Regions from separate parts of the Pseudomonas sp. BP01 genome, predicted to be linked through region 2. Evidence: predicted binding sites of a transcription regulator. Region 2 holds the regulator's gene; each other region holds the start of a gene.
What was found. The regulator FliA, encoded in region 2, starts transcription of late flagellar genes. The targets are predictions, from matches to a motif close to CTAAAGTTTNNNNNNNNNNNGCCGNTAA.
Positions count from the first base shown of each region.

Region 1: the regulator FliA is predicted to act here: its motif matches at 4,004-4,031, upstream of motA (flagellar motor stator protein MotA).
Region 3: the regulator FliA is predicted to act here: its motif matches at 4,041-4,068, upstream of JOY50_RS02730 (methyl-accepting chemotaxis protein).

Region 1 is NZ_JAFBKA010000018.1:14,010-20,702, forward strand. It holds gene serB (phosphoserine phosphatase SerB) at 1-519, shown strand, start outside; gene asd (archaetidylserine decarboxylase) at 703-1,566, opposite strand; gene JOY50_RS17165 (rhodanese-like domain-containing protein) at 1,576-2,385, opposite strand; gene JOY50_RS17170 (HDOD domain-containing protein) at 2,430-3,965, opposite strand; gene motA (flagellar motor stator protein MotA) at 4,096-4,947, shown strand; gene motB (flagellar motor protein MotB) at 4,951-5,985, shown strand; gene rsgA (small ribosomal subunit biogenesis GTPase RsgA) at 6,139-6,693, opposite strand, start outside.
Region 2 is NZ_JAFBKA010000001.1:135,551-142,243, forward strand. It holds gene JOY50_RS00570 (chemotaxis protein CheA) at 1-1,990, opposite strand, end outside; gene JOY50_RS00575 (protein phosphatase CheZ) at 2,003-2,791, opposite strand; gene JOY50_RS00580 (chemotaxis response regulator CheY) at 2,812-3,186, opposite strand; gene fliA (RNA polymerase sigma factor FliA) at 3,307-4,047, opposite strand; gene fleN (flagellar synthesis regulator FleN) at 4,044-4,877, opposite strand; gene flhF (flagellar biosynthesis protein FlhF) at 4,971-6,278, opposite strand; gene flhA (flagellar biosynthesis protein FlhA) at 6,290-6,693, opposite strand, start outside.
Region 3 is NZ_JAFBKA010000002.1:137,179-143,871, reverse strand. It holds gene JOY50_RS02740 (TetR/AcrR family transcriptional regulator) at 32-742, shown strand; gene JOY50_RS02735 (MFS transporter) at 927-2,153, shown strand; gene JOY50_RS02730 (methyl-accepting chemotaxis protein) at 2,357-3,982, opposite strand; gene JOY50_RS02725 (tetratricopeptide repeat protein) at 4,238-4,636, shown strand; gene JOY50_RS02720 (alpha/beta fold hydrolase) at 4,679-5,569, opposite strand; gene JOY50_RS02715 (DUF1835 domain-containing protein) at 5,796-6,693, shown strand, end outside.

The sequences.
Region 1 (6,693 bases), on a different contig from region 2:
GACTTCCGCGCCAGCTTCAAGGAGCGCATGGCGCTACTCAAAGGCCTGGATGTGGGTGTGCTGGACGAAATCGGTGCCTCGCTGCGCTTGACCGAGGGTGCCGAAAACCTGTTCGCCGAGCTCAAGCGCCTGGGTTACAAGACCGCCATCCTGTCCGGTGGCTTTACCTACTTTGCTCGCCAGGTGCAGGCGCGCCTGGGCATCGACTATGTGTTTGCCAACGAGCTGGAAGTGGTCGACGGCAAGGTGACCGGCGTGGCTGTCGAGCCAATCGTCGATGCCCAGCGCAAGGCCGAGCTGCTGCAACAGCTGGCCAGCGAAGAAGGCTTGCAGCTGGAGCAGACCATCGCCGTGGGTGATGGCGCCAACGACCTGCCGATGCTGTCGCTGGCCGGCCTGGGCGTAGCGTTCCGCGCCAAGCCGCTGGTGCGCCAGTCGGCCAAGCAGGCGATTTCCACCCTGGGGCTGGATGGCGTGCTGTACCTGTTGGGCCTGCGCGACCGCGAGGCTCGCGGCTGACCCGGGAACCTGGGGCTGCTTCGCAGCCCTTCGCGGGCATGCCCGCTCCCACAGTGATCGCGCGAACCTTCAAAGCGTGAGTAGACACCATGCTTTGTGGGAGCGGGCGTGCCCGCGAAGGGCCGCACAGCGGCCCCAATGAAAAGGCCCCGCATGAGCAGGGCCTTTTTCATCCAGCTTGAATCAAGCCTGGGCGGGCTCTGCCAACAATTGCCCCATGCTTACAGCGGAGCCAGCGCCCAGGTTCTCAGCCCACTTCACCTGCTCCGGCCCGAACAGCACGATGGCGGTCGAGCCCAGCTTGAAGCGGCCCAGCTCGGCACCTTTCTCCAGGTGGATCGGCGCACGGCTGGCTTCGTCGTAACGGAAGGTCTTCAGCTCACGCTTGGGCGGCGTCACCAATCCAGCCCACACGGTTTCGATCGAGGCGACGATCATCGCACCCACCAGCACCACGGCCATCGGCCCGCGCTCGGTGTCGAACAGGCACACCACGCGCTCGTTGCGGGCGAACAGCTCGGGAACGTTCTCTGCGGTGGTCTGGTTGACCGAGAACAGACGGCCCGGCACATAGACCATTTCGCGCAGGGTGCCGGCCAGCGGCATGTGCACGCGGTGGTAGTCCTTGGGCGACAGGTAGATGGTGGCAAACTCGCCGCCCATGAACGGCGCTGCCAGGGCCGGGTCGCCGCCCAGCAGCTCTTGCGCGCTGTAACCGTGGCCCTTGGCCTGGAAGATGCGGCCGTGCTCGATCGGGCCGAGCTGGCTGACGGCGCCGTCGGCCGGGCACAGGATGGCGCCCGGGGTTTCGTCCAGCGGGCGTGCACCGGGCTTCAGGGCGCGGGTGAAGAACGCATTGAAGTGCTCGTAAGCGCTCAAGTCCTCGACCAGCGCTTCAGACATGTTTACCTGGTAGCGCTTGGCGAACCAGGCGGTAAAGGCATTCTTGAACCAGCGCACGCGGCACTCGGCGATGCAGCCGGCCAGCCGCGACAGCAGGTGGTGCGGCAGCAGGTACTGGCTGATGATGAACAAACGGGATTTCATGCAGGTTCCTTAAACTTCTACAGGCGTGTCCGGGTGGTTGCCCCATTCGCTCCACGAGCCGGCGTAGGCCTTGACGCGTGGGTAGCCGAGGGCCTTGGCCACCAGATAAGTGAAGCCGGAGCGGCGGTGGGTCTGGCAGTGGGTGATCACTTCCTTGTCAGGGGTGATGCCCAGCTGCTCGAGGACTTGTTTGATGTCCTGGCGAATGCGCAGGTGGTCGTTGAGGTCCATGCCGGCGGTCCACTCGAAGTTGATAGCACCGGGTATGTGCCCGCCCTTTGCTGCCAATACCTTCTCGCCGCTGAATTCCTGCGGGCCGCGAGCGTCCCAGATGACCAGGTCATCGGCGCCCAGGCGGCTTTGCAGGTACTCGCGGGTGGCGGTGGGGGCGTTGTCGATACGCAGATGCACCGGGCTGTTGCCGCTGGCGGGCACGTCGGTGGACAACGTGTCTGCCGGCCAGGCCTGGATACCGCCATTGAGGTAGTGATACGCCTTGTGGCCGATCACGTCGAGCAGCCAGATGAAGCGCCCGGCCCAGCCACCGCCTTCATCGTCGTACACCACATAGACAGCGTCGTCGCGGTGGCCGAGTTCGCTGAACAGTTTTTCCAGCTCGCCCAGGGGCGGCAGCAGGCCGGGCGCAGGAGGCTGGCCAAGCTGGGTACGCTTGCCTTCGACAAAGCGTGCGCCGGGGATATGCCCGCTGACATAGCGGTTGGCACTGCTCAGGTCGACCAGGATCAGCTGTGGCGAACCCAGGCGTGGCAGCAGGTCCGCGGCTTCGATCACCAGGGGCAGGCCGGAAAAGTCAGTCATCCACGGTCTCCAGTGTGGAAAGAGGGGCGATTGTAGCGCAAGGCTCAGCCCTTGCGGTTGGCAAACACCGACAGTGCCCGCTCGGTGCATTGTGCGGTCTTGCCGAAGGCCTGCACGCTGATATCGGCCAAAGGCCGGCAGCCCTGGTCGGCCACTATCAGCATCAGCACCTGGTCGTTCACCGCCAGCGAGCGCAGCAGCACGTGCTCGCTGCGGAACAGGGCGCGCAGCGGGGCTGGCAGCAAGGCCGAGAACTGGCTGTGGTTTTCTGGGGTGATGCGCAGCTGCCCGGCCTGCGCCATCAGCTTTTGCAGCAGTTTGTTTTGTGACACCTGCAGGGCCAGGGCCCCCGCCTCTTTGGGTAGACCGGCAATCTGCTGCACGCGCAGGTAGTCACTGGCTTTATCCAGGCTCAGCAGCATGATGCGTTGCATGCCGCAGGCCAACAGGGCTTCACGGGCCTGGGTGGCCAGGTGCACGGTATTGGTGAACGGGCTGGGCTGGGCCAACAGGTCCTGGCACAGCTTGCGCCAGCGCGCCAGGTCGTCGCTGCTGGGTGGCGGCGGCGCCAGCATGTCCGGGTGCGGGCGGCGCTGGTGCCAGGGCCAGATCAGTGCTTCAGCCGGGTGGAACAGGGCATGCCTGGCGTGGCGGCGGGCGCTGGCGGCAGCTTGTTGGTGTACTTGCTGCTGCACGTCTTCCAGCGAGGTCTGCAGGTACAGCGCCGTCAGCAGTTGCCAGCGCAGCAGGTGCGGGTTGTCCCAGCCCACCTGCGCCGCCAGTGCAAGGTTGTTGGCCAGCAGCACGGTGTTGGCCGGCTGGTTGAACCAGCGGCGCAGGCCGGGCTCGGCATCCAGGCGGTGTTGCTGGCTGAGCAGGTCTTCGTCGCGGGCGATGCTCAGCACTTGGGCCAGTTGTTCGCGTTCCTCCAGCAGCAGGCGGTAACCCTGTGTTACCCACTGCGGCAGGCGCCAGTACTCCGCCATGGTTTGGCACAGCGCCATGATGCGCACGCCAAACAGCTCATCCTCTACCTGGGCGGCGTCCTCACCCTTGTGGATAACCCGCAGCTCCCAGGTGTCGAGCAGCTTGGGGTAGGCCAGTGCCAGCGGCCACAGCGGTGACAGGAACAGCAGGCTGCCCCAGTGAATTTCCTGCCACAGGCGTGCCAGGCGGCTGGCGAACAGGCCGCTGGCCTGCTGCGAGGCGTGCTGGCTAATCAGCTGGAACTGGCTGAGCACTGGCGGGATTTCTTCGACGGGCAGCGCGGGCAGGCGCTTGAGCAGTTGCTCGCTGCGCGCCAGGCCCAGGCGGTTGAGGGCGACTTCCAGGCTTTCGGCGGGCTCGGCCTGGCTGGCGTTGGTGGGGTGATTCGCTTCGCGCATCACCGAAAGCACCAGTGCCGGGCTGTCCTGCATCAGTTCGGCGATGTCGCGCAGCGAGCGGCGGCTATCGTGGATGGCAGCCATGACCCGGTCGTAGCTGTGCTTCGGCACGGGGATGCGAACACTCTCTAGCAGCTTTACCCAGGCCTCTAGCGTACGCGGAGCCTGAGCGGGCACCTTGGTTTCGATTGGCATTTTGACATCAGTCCGAACTGGCTTTTCGCATTGAGTGGCTATAGTCTGGCGCAGTTCTGCCGATAAGTAGAAGAAGAGTTTTAAAGCTCCCGTCTCTTCCCCTGACCACGACAGCAAGTGCTTTGAACCTATGGCTAAAATTATCGGCATCATCGTCGTATTCGCGAGCGTGCTCGGCGGCTACGTGCTCTCCCACGGCAAGATCGCGGCGCTGATCCAGCCGTTCGAAGTACTGATCATCGGCGGTGCGGCCTTTGGCGCATTTCTGCAGGCCAACCCTGGCCACATGACCATGCACGTCATCAAGAAGTCGATGAAGATGTTCGGCTCGCGCTTCACCCATGCCTACTACCTGGAGGTGCTGGGCCTGGTGTACGAGATCCTCAACAAGAGCCGTCGCGAAGGCATGATGGCCATCGAGGCCGACATCGAGGACGCCGCCGCCAGCCCTATCTTCGCCAAGTACCCGACGGTGCTGGCCGACGAGCGCATGACTGCGTTCGTGTGCGACTACTTGCGCATCATGTCCACCGGCAACATGGCCCCGCACGAACTCGAGGGCTTGTTCGACATGGAGCTGCTGAGCATGAAGGAAGAGCTGGAGCACCCGTCCCATGCGGTGACCGGCATCGCTGACGGCATGCCTGGTTTCGGTATCGTCGCGGCGGTACTGGGTATCGTGGTAACCATGGCCTCGCTGGGCGAGGGCGACCAGGCAGCCATCGGCATGCACGTGGGTGCGGCGCTGGTCGGTACCTTCTTCGGTATTCTGGCTGCCTACGGCTTCTTCGGCCCGCTGGCCAAGTGCCTGGAGCACGATGCCAAGGAGGAGCTGAACCTCTACGAGTCGATCAAGGCTTCGCTGGTTGCCTCGGCCTCGGGCATGCCACCTTCGCTGGCCGTCGAGTTCGGGCGCAAGGTGCTGTACCCAAGGCACCGCCCAAGTTTCGCCGAGCTGGAACAAGCGGTTCGCGGTCGCTGAGTCATGGAAAACAATCAGCCCATCATCGTCAAGCGCGTCAAGCGCTTTGGCGGCGGCCACCACGGCGGCGCCTGGAAAATCGCCTTTGCCGACTTTGCTACGGCAATGATGGCGTTCTTTCTGGTGCTGTGGTTGATGTCCACGGCCACACCGGAGCAGAAAATCGCCATTGCCGGCTACTTCCAGGACCCGATCGGCTTCACGGAAAGCGGCACGCCCTATGTCATCGACCTCGGTGGTTCGCCTGAACTGGCACCGGAGAAAACCATCAACCCGGAAGTCAAATCCGAGCCGATGCCCGAGTCCACAACCCAGATGAGCAAGGACCAGGTCGAGACCATGGCCGAGCAGGTCGAGCGCGAGCGCCTGGAGTTGCTGCTGCAGGAACTGCAGAACAAGGTGGAAGAGAACCCGCAGCTGCAGAAGTTCAAGGACCAGATCCTGTTCGAAATCACCCAGGACGGCCTGCGCATCCAGATCATGGATGCCGAGAACCGGCCGATGTTCGACATCGGTAGCGCCCGCTTGCAGCCGTACTTTGAAGACATCCTGCTGGCCATGGCCGATACCATCAAGGCGGTGCCGAACAAGATCAGCATCAGCGGCCACACCGATGCCAAGCCGTATGCCGGCAGTGGTGAGTTCGGCAACTGGGAGCTGTCGGCCAACCGTGCCAACGCTGCGCGCCGTGCGCTGGTGGCTGGGGGTTACCCGGACGGGCAGGTGGCGCGGGTGGTGGGTTATGCCTCGTCGTCGCTGTTCGACCGCAAGGACCCGTTCAACCCGGTCAACCGCCGTATCGATATCATCGTGCTGACCAAGAAGGCCCAGCGCAATATCGAGGGTGAGCAGGGTGCGCCGGAAGCGCCGGCCGCCGACCCTGCTGCACCGCCGGCTAGCGCCCCTGCGCCAGGGGCTGGCGCACCGCAAGCCCCTGGGGCAACTGAGCAAGCACCGATGCAACCGCGTGAGCTGCGCCAGAAGCTGAACATCTTTGAAGATGGCACGCTGAAGATGGATGAGGCCAAGGAGCAGTAAGCCTTGCTCGGTACTGTAGGAGCGGCCTTGTGTCGCGATGGGCTGCAAAGCAGCCCCGGCGATCTATGCGGCAACGCTGAAATCCTGGGGCCGCTTTGCGGCCCATCGCGACACAAGGCCGCTCCTACAAGGACCGCGTAAGGCTCACAACGATCAGTAGCTGTCTTCTGTCAGGCTGGCGATGATCGAGCGGTAGCTGTTCATGCGTTGCGGCTTGATGCGCCCCTCGTCCAGGGCCTTGAGCAGCGCGCAGCCCGGTTCGCGGTCATGCTTGCAGTCGCGGAAGCGGCAGGTGCCGAACAGGTCGCGGAACTCGATAAAGCCATCTTCCACGTCGTCGCGGCTGACATGGCCAAGGCCGAACTCACGGATGCCCGGCGAGTCGATCAGATCGCCGCCGTTAGGGAAGTGGTACAGCCGCGCCGTGGTGGTGGTGTGGGTACCTTGGCCAGACCATTCCGACAGGTCGCCGACACGGGTACCGGCATCTGGCAGCAGGCTGTTGACCAGCGACGACTTGCCCACCCCTGACTGGCCGACGAACACACTGATGTGGCCGTCAAGCAGCTGCTGCAGGCGCTGCATGCCGTCGCCCTGGTGTGCCGATACTTCCAGCAGCGGGTAGCCCAGTTCACGGTAGACTTCCAGCAGCGCATGCAGGCCGGGGCCATTCTCGTCGTTGATCAAGTCGGCCTTGTTCAGCAGCAG
Region 2 (6,693 bases):
GCTTGAGGTAGAACAGCGGCAGCGCCTTGTCGCGCACGATCACCACTTCCTGGCCGTCGACCACGTTGGTGCGCGACAGGTCGAGGTGGAAGATCTCGTTGACGTTGACCAGCGGGAAGGCAAACGCCTGGTTGCCCAGCATCACCATCAAGGTGGGCATGATCGCCAAGGTCAGCGGTACCTTGATGACGATCTTCGAGCCCTGGCCCTTGGCCGAGTAGATGTTGATCGAACCGTTGAGCTGGGAAATCTTGGTTTTCACCACGTCCATGCCCACGCCACGGCCAGACACATCGGAAATCTCGGTCTTGGTCGAGAAGCCCGGGGCGAAGATCAGGTTGTAGCAGTCCGACTCGCTCAGGCGCTCGGCGGCATCTTTGTCCATCAGGCCTTTTTCTACGGCCTTGGCGCGCAAGATGTTCGGGTCCATGCCCTTGCCGTCGTCAGAGATCGACAGCAGGATGTGGTCACCTTCCTGTTCGGCCGACAGCACCACACGGCCGGTGCGGGCCTTGCCAGAGGCTTCACGCTCATCGGGCATCTCGACACCATGGTCGACGGCGTTGCGCACCAGGTGCACCAACGGGTCGGCCAGGGCCTCGACCAGGTTCTTGTCCAGGTCAGTCTCTTCGCCGACCAGCTCCAGGTTGATCTCTTTCTTCAGTTGGCGGGCAAGGTCGCGCACCAGGCGCGGGAAGCGGCCGAACACTTTCTTGATCGGCTGCATGCGGGTTTTCATCACCGCCGTCTGCAAGTCGGCCGTGACCACGTCGAGGTTGGACACGGCCTTGGACATGGCCTCGTCGCCGCTGTTCAGGCCCAGACGCACCAGGCGGTTACGCACCAGCACCAGTTCGCCGACCATGTTCATGATTTCGTCCAGGCGCGCGGTGTCGACGCGAACGGTGGTTTCCGCTTCGCTGACAGCATGCTTCTCTACAGCCGGCGCCGGCGCACGGGGGGCCGGCGCAGGCTTGCTGGCGGCCGCAGGCGCCGGGGCAGCAGCGGCTGGTTTGGCCACTGGCAGGCTGTCGGCCTTGGCCTGGGCAGGCGCTTGCGCCTTGGCGACAGCCGGGGCCTCGGCCGCAGCAACGTCACCACCAAACTTGCCTTTGCCGTGCAACTGGTCCAGCAGGGCCTCGAACTCGTGCTCGCTGATTTCGTCGCTGGCAGCGCTGTGGTCAACCGCGACCGGCGCCGGCGCGTTGGCAGCAGGCAAGACGTCCGCCTGGAAAGTGCCCTTGCCATGCAACTGGTCGAGCAACGATTCGAATTCTTCGTCGGTAATTTCGTCGCTTGCCGCGTCTACAGGCAAGGCGACCGGTTGCACCACGACGTCGACACTGAACTGGCCTTTGCCGTGCAACTGGTCGAGCAGCGACTCGAACTCGGCATCAGTGATTTCGTCACCTTCGCCACTGACAGCCTCGCCCTGCATCTGCTCGTCGACCGCCGCTTGCGCCTTGACCGCATCGAGCGAATCGAGCAGCTGTTCAAACTCGCTATCGGTAATGTCCTGGTCATCGGCTGGGGCCGTGGCCGCAACAGGCGCCTCGGCTGACGGTGCCGGGGCCGCAGGCGGTTGCGCAACCTCGGCGCCACCGGGCTCGGCCAGGCGCGACAAGGCCGCCAGCAGCTCGGGGGTGGCCGGTGTCACCTCTGCGCGCTCGCGTACCTGGCCGAACATACTGTTGACCGTATCCAGTGCTTCAAGCACCACGTCCATCAGTTCCGCATCGACCCGGCGCTCACCTTTGCGCAGGATGTCGAACACGTTCTCGGCAATATGGCAGCACTCCACCAGCTCGTTCAGCTGAAGGAAGCCGGCGCCCCCTTTTACAGTGTGGAAACCGCGAAAGATCGCATTGAGCAGGTCGGCATCGTCAGGTCGGCTTTCCAGCTCGACCAGTTGCTCGGACAGTTGCTCAAGAATTTCGCCGGCTTCTACCAGGAAATCCTGGAGGATTTCTTCATCGGCGCCGAAGCTCATCAAACGTGCTCCTTAAAAACCCAGGCTGGACAGCAAATCATCGACATCGTCCTGACCGGACACAACGTCTTCACGCTTATCGGCATGAATCTGCGGACCTTCACCCCGAGTCGGATGTTTTTCTAGATCTTTTTCTGCGCGCAGTTGATCGTGGTCATGCTGGATACCAGCAAAACGGTCGACCTGGCTGGCCATCAGCACCAGTTTGAGCAGGTTGCTTTCCACCTCGGTCACCAGGCTGGTGACGCGCTTGATCACCTGGCCGGTCAGGTCCTGATAGTCCTGAGCCAGCAGAATATCGTTGAGATGGCCGGCAACCTTGCGGTTACCTTCAGCGCTGTGCGTCAGGAAACTGTCGACGCGTTTGACCAGCTCGCGGAACTCTGGCGCAGCCACCTCGCGGCGCATGAAACGCTGCCAGTCGGTACTCAGGGCCTTGGCTTCGCTGGACAGGTCGTTGAGCACCGGGGTGCTTTCTTCGACCAGGTCCATGGTGCGGTTGGCCGCCCCTTCGGTCAGCTTGACCACGTAAGACAGGCGCTCGGTAGCGTCGGTAATCTGCGACACCTCCTCGGCCTGTGGCATGGTCGGGTCGATCTGGAAACTGACGATAGCGCTGTGCAACTCGCGGGTGAGCTTGCCGACTTCCTGATACAGGCCACGGTCGCGGGTCTGGTTCAGCTCGTGAATCAGCTGTACCGCCTCGCCGAAACGACCCCGCTCCAGGCTTTCGACCAACTCCTGGGCATGTTTCTTCAGGGTCGATTCGAACTCGCCCAATGACGTTTGTGATGAATCCATGGCGCGCCCCCTGACGTGACTCAGCCGTTGACGCGTTCGAAGATCTTCTCGATCTTTTCTTTGAGCACCTGGGCGGTGAACGGCTTGACGACATAGCCATTGACCCCGGCCTGGGCCGCTTCGATGATCTGGTCGCGCTTGGCCTCAGCGGTCACCATAAGCACAGGCAAGTGCTTCAGTTGCTCGTCGGCACGCACTTTGCGCAGCAAGTCGATGCCGGACATGCCGGGCATATTCCAGTCGGTTACCAGGAAGTCGTAGGCGCCCCTTTGCAGCATCGGCAGCGCCGTGGTGCCATCGTCGGCTTCTTCGGTGTTGGTGAAGCCCAGGTCACGCAACAGGTTCTTGATGATCCGCCGCATCGTCGAAAAGTCGTCAACGATGAGGATTTTCATGTTCTTGTCCAATTAGACCTCCAAGCAGTCTCAAACGCGCCCGGCCGACCGGGCACGCACTCATTCAATTCGGTACAACGTGGAAAAAGCACGTGGAAAACGACTGCAACGACACCGGGCTCAACGTGCCCGCCATTCCCCCAGGCGGCTGCGCAACCGAGCGGCACACTGGCTGTGCAGCTGGCTGACCCGCGACTCGCTGACCCCAAGCACCTCGCCGATTTCCTTGAGGTTCAGCTCTTCGTCGTAGTACAGCGCCAGCACCAGGCGCTCACGCTCCGGCAGGTTGGCAATGGCCTCGGTCAGGGCAGCCTGGAAGCGCTCGTCCTCCAGGCCACGCGCAGGTTCGACATGGCCACTGGCGCCGTCCTCGTGCAGCCCTTCGTGCTCGCCGTCCTGCAACAGGTCGTCAAAGCTGAACAGGCGGCTGCCCAGGGTATCGTTCAAGATCCCGTAGTAATCATCGAGACTCAATTGGAGTTCGGCAGCAACTTCATGATCTTTAGCGTCTCGGCCGGTTCTGGCTTCAACGGCACGCATCGCGTCACTGACCATGCGGGTGTTGCGGTGCACCGAACGCGGTGCCCAGTCGCCCTTGCGCACCTCGTCCAGCATGGCCCCGCGGATGCGGATGCCGGCATAGGTTTCAAAGCTGGCGCCTTTGCTGGCGTCATACTTGTTGGCCACTTCAAGCAGGCCGATCATGCCGGCCTGGATCAAGTCCTCGACCTGCACGTTGGCCGGCAACCGCGCCAACAGGTGGTAGGCAATGCGCTTGACCAGTGGGGCGTAGCGTTCGATCAGCTCGTACTGGGCGTCTTTCGCTGCCCGGCTGTACATCTTGAAGCCGCTGGCATTCATAGCACGGGTCCCGCGCTGGTGGGCTGCACCAGGCGCTCGACAAAGAATTCCAGGTGGCCGCGCGGATTGGCTGGCAGCGGCCAGCTGTCAACCTTCTGGGCAATCGCCTTGAAGGCCAGCGCGCACTTGGAACGCGGGAAGGCTTCGTAGACGGCGCGCTGCTTCTGCACCGCCTTGCGCACACACTCGTCGTACGGCACCGCGCCCACGTACTGCAGGGCCACGTCGAGGAAGCGGTCGGTGACCTTGGTCAGCTTGGCGAACAGGTTGCGCCCTTCCTGCGGGCTTTGCGCCATGTTGGCCAGCACGCGGAAACGATTCATCCCGTAGTCGCGGTTGAGCAGTTTGATCAGGGCGTAGGCATCGGTGATCGAGGTAGGCTCGTCGCAGACCACCAGCAGGACTTCCTGGGCTGCGCGAACGAAGCTGACCACCGACTCACCAATCCCCGCCGCAGTGTCGATCACCAGTACGTCGAGGTTGTCACCGACTTCACTGAACGCCTGGATCAGCCCGGCATGCTGGGCCGGGGCCAGGTGCACCATGCTCTGGGTGCCCGAGGCCGCGGGGACGATGCGCACGCCGCCAGGGCCTTGCAACATCACGTCACGCAGCTCGCAGCGCCCTTCGATGACATCGGCCAGGGTACGTTTGGGGGTAAGGCCCAGCAAAACGTCGACGTTGGCCAGGCCCAGGTCCGCGTCAAGCAGCATGACCCTGCGGCCGAGTTCGGCCAGCGCCAGGGACAAGTTCACTGAAACGTTAGTCTTGCCGACGCCACCTTTGCCACCGGTCACGGCGATCACCTGTACGGGATGCATGCTACCCATGTCTGTTCTTTACCTTGTCTCGCTGGGACTCAGGCCACACGTGGGGCAATTCTGCGTACCCCTTGGCATAGCTACTTTGCACACGCTTCATGGTCAACCCGCCCGCCGGGGGTTGTGATAGAGATCAGCGAACATGTCGGCCATGGCCTCTTCGCTGGGCTCGTCCTGCTGCTGCACATTGACCGCACGGGAAACCAGCTGGTGGCCGCGCGGCAGGTGCAGGTCGTCCGGAATGCGCGGGCCATCGGTCAGGTAGGCCACGGGCAGTTCATGACTGATGGCAAGGCTCAACACATCGCCAAGGCTTGCCGTTTCATCCAGCTTGGTCAGGATACAACCGGCCAGGCCACAGCGCTTGTAGCTGTGGTAGGCGGCGGTCAGTACCTGCTTTTGGCTGGTGGTGGCCAGCACCAGGTAATTCTTCGCGGCAATGCCACGCCCGGCCAGGGTTTCCAGCTGCATGCGCAGAGCCGGATCGCTGGCCTGCAGGCCGGCGGTATCGATCAGCACGACGCGCTTGCGCAAAAGCGGTTCCAGCGCCGCAGCCAGCGACTGCCCCGGGTCGACGTAGGTCACTGGCACGTTGAGGATGCGGCCCAAGGTCTTGAGCTGCTCCTGGGCGCCGATACGGAAGCTGTCCATGCTCACCAGCGCCAGGTTCTGCGCGCCGTACTTGAGCACGTAGCGGGCCGCCAGCTTGGCCAGGGTGGTGGTCTTGCCCATGCCGGCCGGGCCAACCATGGCAATCACCCCACCCTCTTCGATCGGCTCGATTTCAGGAATGTCGATCATCCGCGCCAGGTGCGCCAGCAGCATGCGCCAAGCCTGGCGAGGTTCTTCGATCTCGGTGGTCAGGTCCAGCAACTCACGGGCGATCGGCCCGGACAGGCCGATGCGCTGCAAGCGGCGCCAGAGGTTGGCCTGCTGTGGCTTGCTGCCCTGCAGCTGGGTCCAGGCCAGCGAACCGAGCTGCACTTCCAGCAGCTCGCGCAGGCCCGACAGCTCGGAGCGCATGGCATCGAACAGGCGCGGGTCGACCGGCGCAGCAGCAGGGGCAGCGGCAGCCTCAGGGGCATCGACGTGCGGCTCGATCAACGGCTCGGCGGCCGTCAGCGACTGCCCGGCAAACAATTGGCGGTTGTTGTCGCTGCTGTCCTGGCGGTGGTCCAGCTCGGCCTGGGCAGTGGCGATGCGCGTATGGGTCTTGCGCAGCTCTTCTTCCAGCTCGGCGTTGGGCACACGCGGGGCCAGGGCGGACAGCTTGTAGTCCAGCGCGGCCGTCAGTTCGACACCACCGGCAATACGGCGGTTGCCAATGATCGCGGCATCGGCGCCCAGCTCGTCACGGACCAGTTTCATGGCCTGACGCATATCGGCGGCGAAAAATCGCTTAACTTGCATTATCCACTACCTCAGCCGTTAGGGCCCACGGTGGCAACGATGGTGACTTGCTTGTTGTCCGGTATTTCCTGATACGCCAGAACATGCAAATTCGGTACAGCCAGGCGACCGAAACGCGACAGCATGGCGCGGATCGGGCCGGCGACCAGCAGGATGGCCGGCTGGCCCTGCATTTCTTGGCGCTGGGCCGCTTCGATCAGCGAACGTTGCAGCTTCTCGGCCATGCTCGGCTCCAGAAGAACACCATCTTCCTGACCTTGCCCGGCCCTTTGCAGACTATTGAGCAAAATCTGTTCCAACCTTGGCTCCAAGGTAATCACTGGCAGCTCCGACTCAACGCCGACAATGCTTTGCACGATGGCGCGACACAATCCGACGCGCACCGCCGCCACCAGCGCGGCGGTATCTTGACTCT
Region 3 (6,693 bases), on a different contig from region 2:
AGCGAACTTTGAAAGACTAGATAATGCCGTGATGTACGCCCAACTCGATGTGCCGACCACTGCCAACCCTCAAGCTGACGCCACGCACGGCGCACTGCATCACGCCTTGGGCAACCCCGGTATCCGGCGCAAGAATCACAAACTGATCCTGAAGGCTGCCAGCGAAGCGTTTGCCGTCACCGGCTTTACCGCTACCCATTCGCACGATATTGCCGCGCGCGCCGGGTTGCCCAAGGCCAATATCTATTACTACTTCCAGACAAAAGAGAATTTGTACGTCCAGGTGCTGATGAGCTTCATCGAGCCGCTGGTGAGGGCTTCGGCAGCATTGCGAAAAAGCGACGACCCGATAGTGGGCCTGCGGGCCTATATCAAGGCCCGCATTCGCATCATTCGGGAGCACCCTTCCAGCGCCGCCGCGTTCAGCCAGGAGTTGCTCTCAGGCGGCAAACGCCTACCTGAGGTTTGCAAGAACATGCTTCAGGAGGAAGCCAGGCGCAACGTCGCCTGCCTGCGCAACTGGATCGATGATGGCCGATTGGCGCCCTGTGACCCCGAGCACCTGATGATTTTCATATGGTCGGCAACGCGCACCTACACCAATCTGGCCTGGCAAATGTCGCAGCTCAGAGGCGTGGCTGTACCTGGCAAGTCGGACTTTGATCACGCCACCCGCACGGTCACCCAGATGGTGCTGGGCGGTGTCGTGCCGGTAAAGCAAACGGCTGTTACCCCGTCCTGAAACTTGGCTTGGTGGGCCCGCAACGCAGCACTTTCCGCTCTAAGCCAAGCGTTTCATCGATTACGCTGATGATTACTATCAAGCGGCCTGCCTGTCGGCCTGGCAAGGCCATCCCTATAATCGCCTGCAAATCCCTCCGCTCCTGCGCCTGCTACAGGCGACATCCCTCATGGAACCGACCCCCATGCCAAGCAACCGCCAGGCCCCTCGCGGCCTTCCCGAACACAGTCAACAGAGCGTCACACAGCAATGGCTGGCAATCCTCTCGGTCGCCGTGGGTGCCTTCGCCCTGGTCACCAGCGAGTTCCTCCCGGTGGGGGTACTCAACGATGTGGCCAGTGACCTTGGCATCAGTGCAGGCCTTGCCGGCCTGATGGTGACGCTGCCCGGTATCATGGCCGCGCTGGCCGCGCCGTTGATTTCCGTGGGGGTCGGCGCGATGGACCGGCGCTACCTGCTGATCGGCCTGACGCTGATCATGATCATCGCCAACACCATCGTGGCCTACGCCGTCGACTTCAACCTGCTGTTGGTCGGCCGCGTGCTGCTGGGTGTCAGTATCGGTGGCTTCTGGGCGACCGCCATCGCCCTCAGCGGCCGCCTGGCCCCAGACGGCATGGGCGTGGCCAAGGCCAACTCGATCATCATGGCCGGCGTAACCCTGGCGACCGTAGTGGGCGTGCCCGTGGGCACCTGGCTGAGCGGGCTGATGGGCTGGCGCATGACTTTCCTGGTTACCGCACTGGTAGGCATACCCGTGCTGCTGGCGCAGGTATTGCTGCTGCCGCGGCTGCTGCCGGAAAAGGCCATTCGCATCAGCGACCTGCCGGCCTTGTTCATCAACCCGCAAGCGCGGGTGGGGCTGATTGCCGTGCTGTTGATCGGCCTGGCGCACTTTGCCGCGTACACCTATGTTGCCCCGTTCTTCAAACAGAATGCCGGCTTTGACGGGCCTACGATTGGCTCGCTGTTGCTGCTGTATGGCGTAGCCGGGTTCATGGGTAACATTTTCGCGGGCTACGCTGCCAACCGCAGCGTGCGGCATACCCTGATGCTGGTAGCGCTCATGATTGCTGTCAGCACCGCCCTGTTCCCGCACTTCGCCACCGGCATGACCGGCGCCGCGATGCTGATCGCGCTGTGGGGCTTCGCGTTCGGTGCGTTCCCGGCCTGCGCCAACATCTGGATGTTCGTGGTGGCACCTAAGGATGTTGAACGTGGCATGCCGCTGTTCGTGGCCATGTTCCAGGTGATCATTGCACTGGGCTCGTTCTTCGGCGGGCAGGTGGTCGACCATATGGGCACCGCGGTGCTGTTGAGCCTGGCTACCGCGTTGGTGGGCTGTGGTTTTGTCACCGTGCTGGTGCTGGGGCGCAACGTCAGCAATAACCTTGCTGCTCAGCCGGGCTGAGCAGCTGCCCAAAGCGACTGCGAAAAGCTTGAGCTGTCGGCACCGAGGCGCCTGCTTCGCGGGCCCCTCTCACAAGTACAGCGCCGGCTTCGGGCCGGCGCTGTACTTGTGGCAGCAACTGTCTTGCACAAAACTTGAAAGCTGCCGCAATCACTGCGGGAGCGGGCTTGCCCCAAGTACAAACCGCAGACATCGTTTACATTTCAAACCCTGAACCGCCCCACCAATGCCGTCATCTCCCCCACCAGCCCCGACAGCGCCTTGCTCGCCTCGCTGGTCTGCTGCGCTCCCGTCGCCGAGTTGATCGACAGCTCGCGAATGTTCAGCAGGTTGCGGTCCACTTCCCGCGCCACCTGAGCTTGCTCTTCGGCCGCACTGGCGATGACCAGGTTGCGCTCGTTGATTTCGCCAATCGCACTGTAGATACCTTCCAGCACCTGCCCCGAGGCCAGGGTCACGTCCAGTGTCGACTGCGCTCGGTTGGTGCTGGCCTGCATCGAAGCCACCGCCGCTTCGGTGCCCGCCTGCACGCGGCCGATCATCTGTTCGATTTCCTGGGTCGATTGTTGCGTGCGATAGGCCAGCGTACGCACCTCATCCGCCACCACCGCAAAGCCCCGCCCGGCCTCACCGGCACGGGCCGCCTCGATGGCAGCATTGAGCGCCAGCAGGTTGGTTTGCTCGGACACCGAGCGGATCACTTCCAGTACCTTGCCGATATCCCGTACCTGCCCCACCAGTTGCTCCAGGTGCGCACTGCTGGTCTGGATCTCGCGGGTCATGGCCTCGGTGCCATCGATGTTGTCGCTGACTTGCTGGCGGCTTTGTGCGGCCAGCTGGTTGGACTCGCTGGTGGTCTGCGAAGTGGTGATGGCGTTGCGCGCAACCTCCTCCACGGCCGTGGTCATTTCGGTCACAGCGGTAGCTGCCTGTTCCAGCTCTTGCCCCTGCTGACGCAGGTTGCTGGCGCTTTCCTCGGTGACCGCGTTCAACGCAGTGGCGGCTGCGTCCAGCTGCCGGGCACAGTGGTTGATCTGCCCCAGGGTGTCGCGCTGGCTCTGCTGCATGCGCTGCAGCTCATGGAACAGCTGGCCGATCTCGTTGTTGCCCTGCCCTTGCACCGGCACGCTCAGGTCGCCACCGGCAATGCGCTGGAAATGCCGACCGGCTTCACGCAGCGGGTGCAGCACACGCTGGGCAATGAAGGCCCAGCACAGTGCAGCCAGCAGCAAGGTCACCGCCAGCAGCCCCAGGCTCAGCAATTGCGCACGCGCCAGGCGCCGGTCGGACTCCAGCATGATCTGCTGGCCACGTTCGTTCAGTGCGCCAACCAGCTGCTGGCGTAGCGCTTGCAGCCGGCCCATGGCATTGCCGGCATCGCTGTTGACCTTGAAGTACTGCTCGAGCGAGCGCTGGCGGGTCGCCTCCCGCTGCCCGGCCACCGCCCTGGCGTATTCGGCAAAGGTAGCCTGCAGCTCGGTTGCCAATATGCGCAGGGCTGGCTCGCGGGCGTTTTCGACAAATTCATCGACCAGCTTCTGGCTCTTGTCGTTCAGCTCCACCGACAGCGCCATGCGCTTGCCTGCACTCTCCTCATGGCCCCCCAACTGCTCGATGAAGCCCGAGGACACATTGGCGCTGGAACGAATTGCCATCAACAACGCATTGTTCAACCGGTCGGACTGGTGTGCGGTCTGGTCCAGCTCGGTGATCTGCTGGTCGCTGCCCACTGCTGCCCACCAGGCACTGACAGTGGAAAACAGCAGGGTCAGGCTGAAAAGCGACAGCACCCAGAACATTCCGGTACGTATTTTCAGGTTGGCAAGCATGCGGGCAGTACTCCTTGTTGGCACCACTTCTGGTCGAAATTCGACGGTGGGTGTGCTGCTATCGGAGGTGCCGGCGCAGGCTTGAGGCGCAGGGAGTCGGTTATGGGCGGTAACCGAACAGATGTTGTCGGCAGAGACCGGGGGTTGAAGATCGCGCTATTCAGGGGGGAACTTCAACCCTTGCCAACGGTCGATAGCATCCCCTCGCCCCCTATCGGCAAAGGGCTTGCCAACGACCTGCCGAGTTTACTGCCGATGCCCAGCACTTCTGTTCTGTCAGCCTTGCTCCTGTTGTTCAGCGTCGCGGCATCAGCCTATGCACAGGCTGGCGAGCGCTCGGCGCCTGCACGCAGCAACAATGCCTCGACCGTGCTGATCGAGACGGCTTCGCAGCAGTATGCCGACGGCCAGCTCGACCAGGCAGCGGCCACCCTGGAGCGAGCGCTGCACATACAGCCGAACAACCCGGCAACCTTGCACTACCTGGGCGTTCTTCGCCTGCAGCAAGGGCAGTATGAGCAGGCAGAAACCCTCGCGTTGCGCTCCAACCTGCGTGTAGGCGCAAACCGCGCCCTGCGCAATCGCAACCTGCAGCTGATAGAGGCCGCGCACAGCGCCCAGCACTCAGGCATGCTGCCAACAGCTGCACACTGACCGCCGGTCAGACGCTGCGACTTACTTGCGCCAAGGCCAACTTCAGCGATCGAGGAAGCCGACTACCGCCTCCGCGAAGGCCTGCGGTTGGTCCAGCATGACGAAGTGGAAGCTGCCATCGATACGTTTGAAGCTGATGTTTCGCGCCCCTGCGTAGGCGTTTGCGAAGGTTGCATCGACGCTGGCAGCGGGTATGCCATACAAGGGGTCATAGGCATAGACGACCTGCACCGGCGACTGGATGCTGCCAAGCTCCGGGCGCAGGTCGGTGGTCATCAGTTCATAGGTGGCATCGGCTACCGCCCTGCGGTCCGAGCGCAGCGCGGCTTCGACCAGTGCCGGCCTGGCCGCAGTGGTCTTGGCCAGCCGGTCGATGGCTGTGCGCTGCATGGCTTCGGCCTGCGCTGCCGGGGCCAGCAGCATCCCATCACGGAATGTCGCAGCCTGCGGTGCAGCCGTTTCGGCAGTTGCCGTGGGGTCGATCAATAACGTGTAAAACGGCAGCGCATCGACAACCATCAGCCGCCCTACCTGCTCGGGGTGGCGTGCGCCAAGCATCAGCGCCACCTCACCGCCCAGCGAATGGCCAATGACGGCCGGCGCCTCAAGGCGCTGGCTGCGGATATAGCCTGCAACCGCCTCGGCCACCGGCGCGGCAACGCGCCCGTCCACAGCGGGCACGGCAGGCAAACCGGCAAAGCCTGCAACCTGCACCAGATGCAGACGATGCTGCTGGCGCAGTGTGCTGGCCAGCCCCGCCCACACCTCACGGGATGAAGCCAGCCCGGGGATCAGGATGACGTCTGGCCCGGTACCCTCGACCGTTACCGAAATACGTTCGCCAGCCACAGGTACTGGCTGGCTTGGCGCGGCCAATACCGAGCCCAGTGACAAGCTGGTGCCGATTGCTGCAAGCAGGGTGCGTATGCGCATGGTCGCCATTCCTTTGACTTCGACGGAGAAAAGCCCGCCACTATAAGGGGCATGGCAGCCCATGGGAAAACTATCGTTTGCAACCCGCTGCGCTGCGCCGTTAAAGTCGGGGCCTGGGCGCCGGCTGCGCCTGCGGTCCGCGCGAAGGGGTTGCCCGAGCCACGCGTCACTACATTCCCATACCAGCTCCCGGCTTGTCGGCGGACCGAGCCCCTAAGGAGTTGGCATGCCCGCCATAAATGCTTCACGCCACCACGGCTTGCTCGACCTGCCCGCCCTGCGCGAGCGCGCCAAGCGCTTGCTGACCCAACTGAAAAACCACCAAGCCGACGACGCCCGCGAGCAATTGCGCGCGCTTGGCCTGCCCGGCCCCGACTACCGGCTTGCCGATACCCAATGGCTGGTGGCCCGCGAGGCCGGCTTTGCCAGCTGGCCCAGGCTCAAGGCCCATGCCGATGCCGTGGCGTTCGCAGCACGCCACCCCGGTTTTTCTGCCGATGACGAGGCTAACGTGCAGCACTGGCGCTGCGGCAACGACATCGCCCACAGCTTGCGCACCGCCGGGTTTGCCGGCGCTTTCCAGATGTTCGACGACCCCATGGTCATGGGGCCTGTACCGGCGCTGCCCGATGAGCAGTACTGGCAGGTTCGCAGCGCATACGTGCAGCAGGCGTTCAAGCTAAGCACCCAGGACGTTGAACAGCGTCAGGCCGCCCAGCGTAGTGCATTGGCCGGGCTTAACCGCGACAGCGAAATTGTGCTGTGGTGCGAGGCTGACGCTTACGACCAGCTGTTCCTGATTCGGGTACTCGCCAGCCTGCCGGGCCTGCCGCGCCGGCTGGAGCTGATCGAAATTGACCAGGTGCCCGGTATCGAGCGTTTCATCGGCATCGGCCAACTGGCGCCCGACCTGCTGGCCTGGTTGTGGCCGCAACGTCGTGCGCTGGGTGAGGATGCACTCGCCCTCGCCTGCGAGGCATGGGCGGCCTACACCGCACCCAATCCAAAGGCCTGGGCAAGCCTCGCCGGCCACCCGCACCCGGCCTTGCCGTTGCTGGGCGGGGCGTTGGCGCGCCAGCTACAGGAGCTGCCGGGGGCCCATGATGGCTTGAGCCTGACCGAAC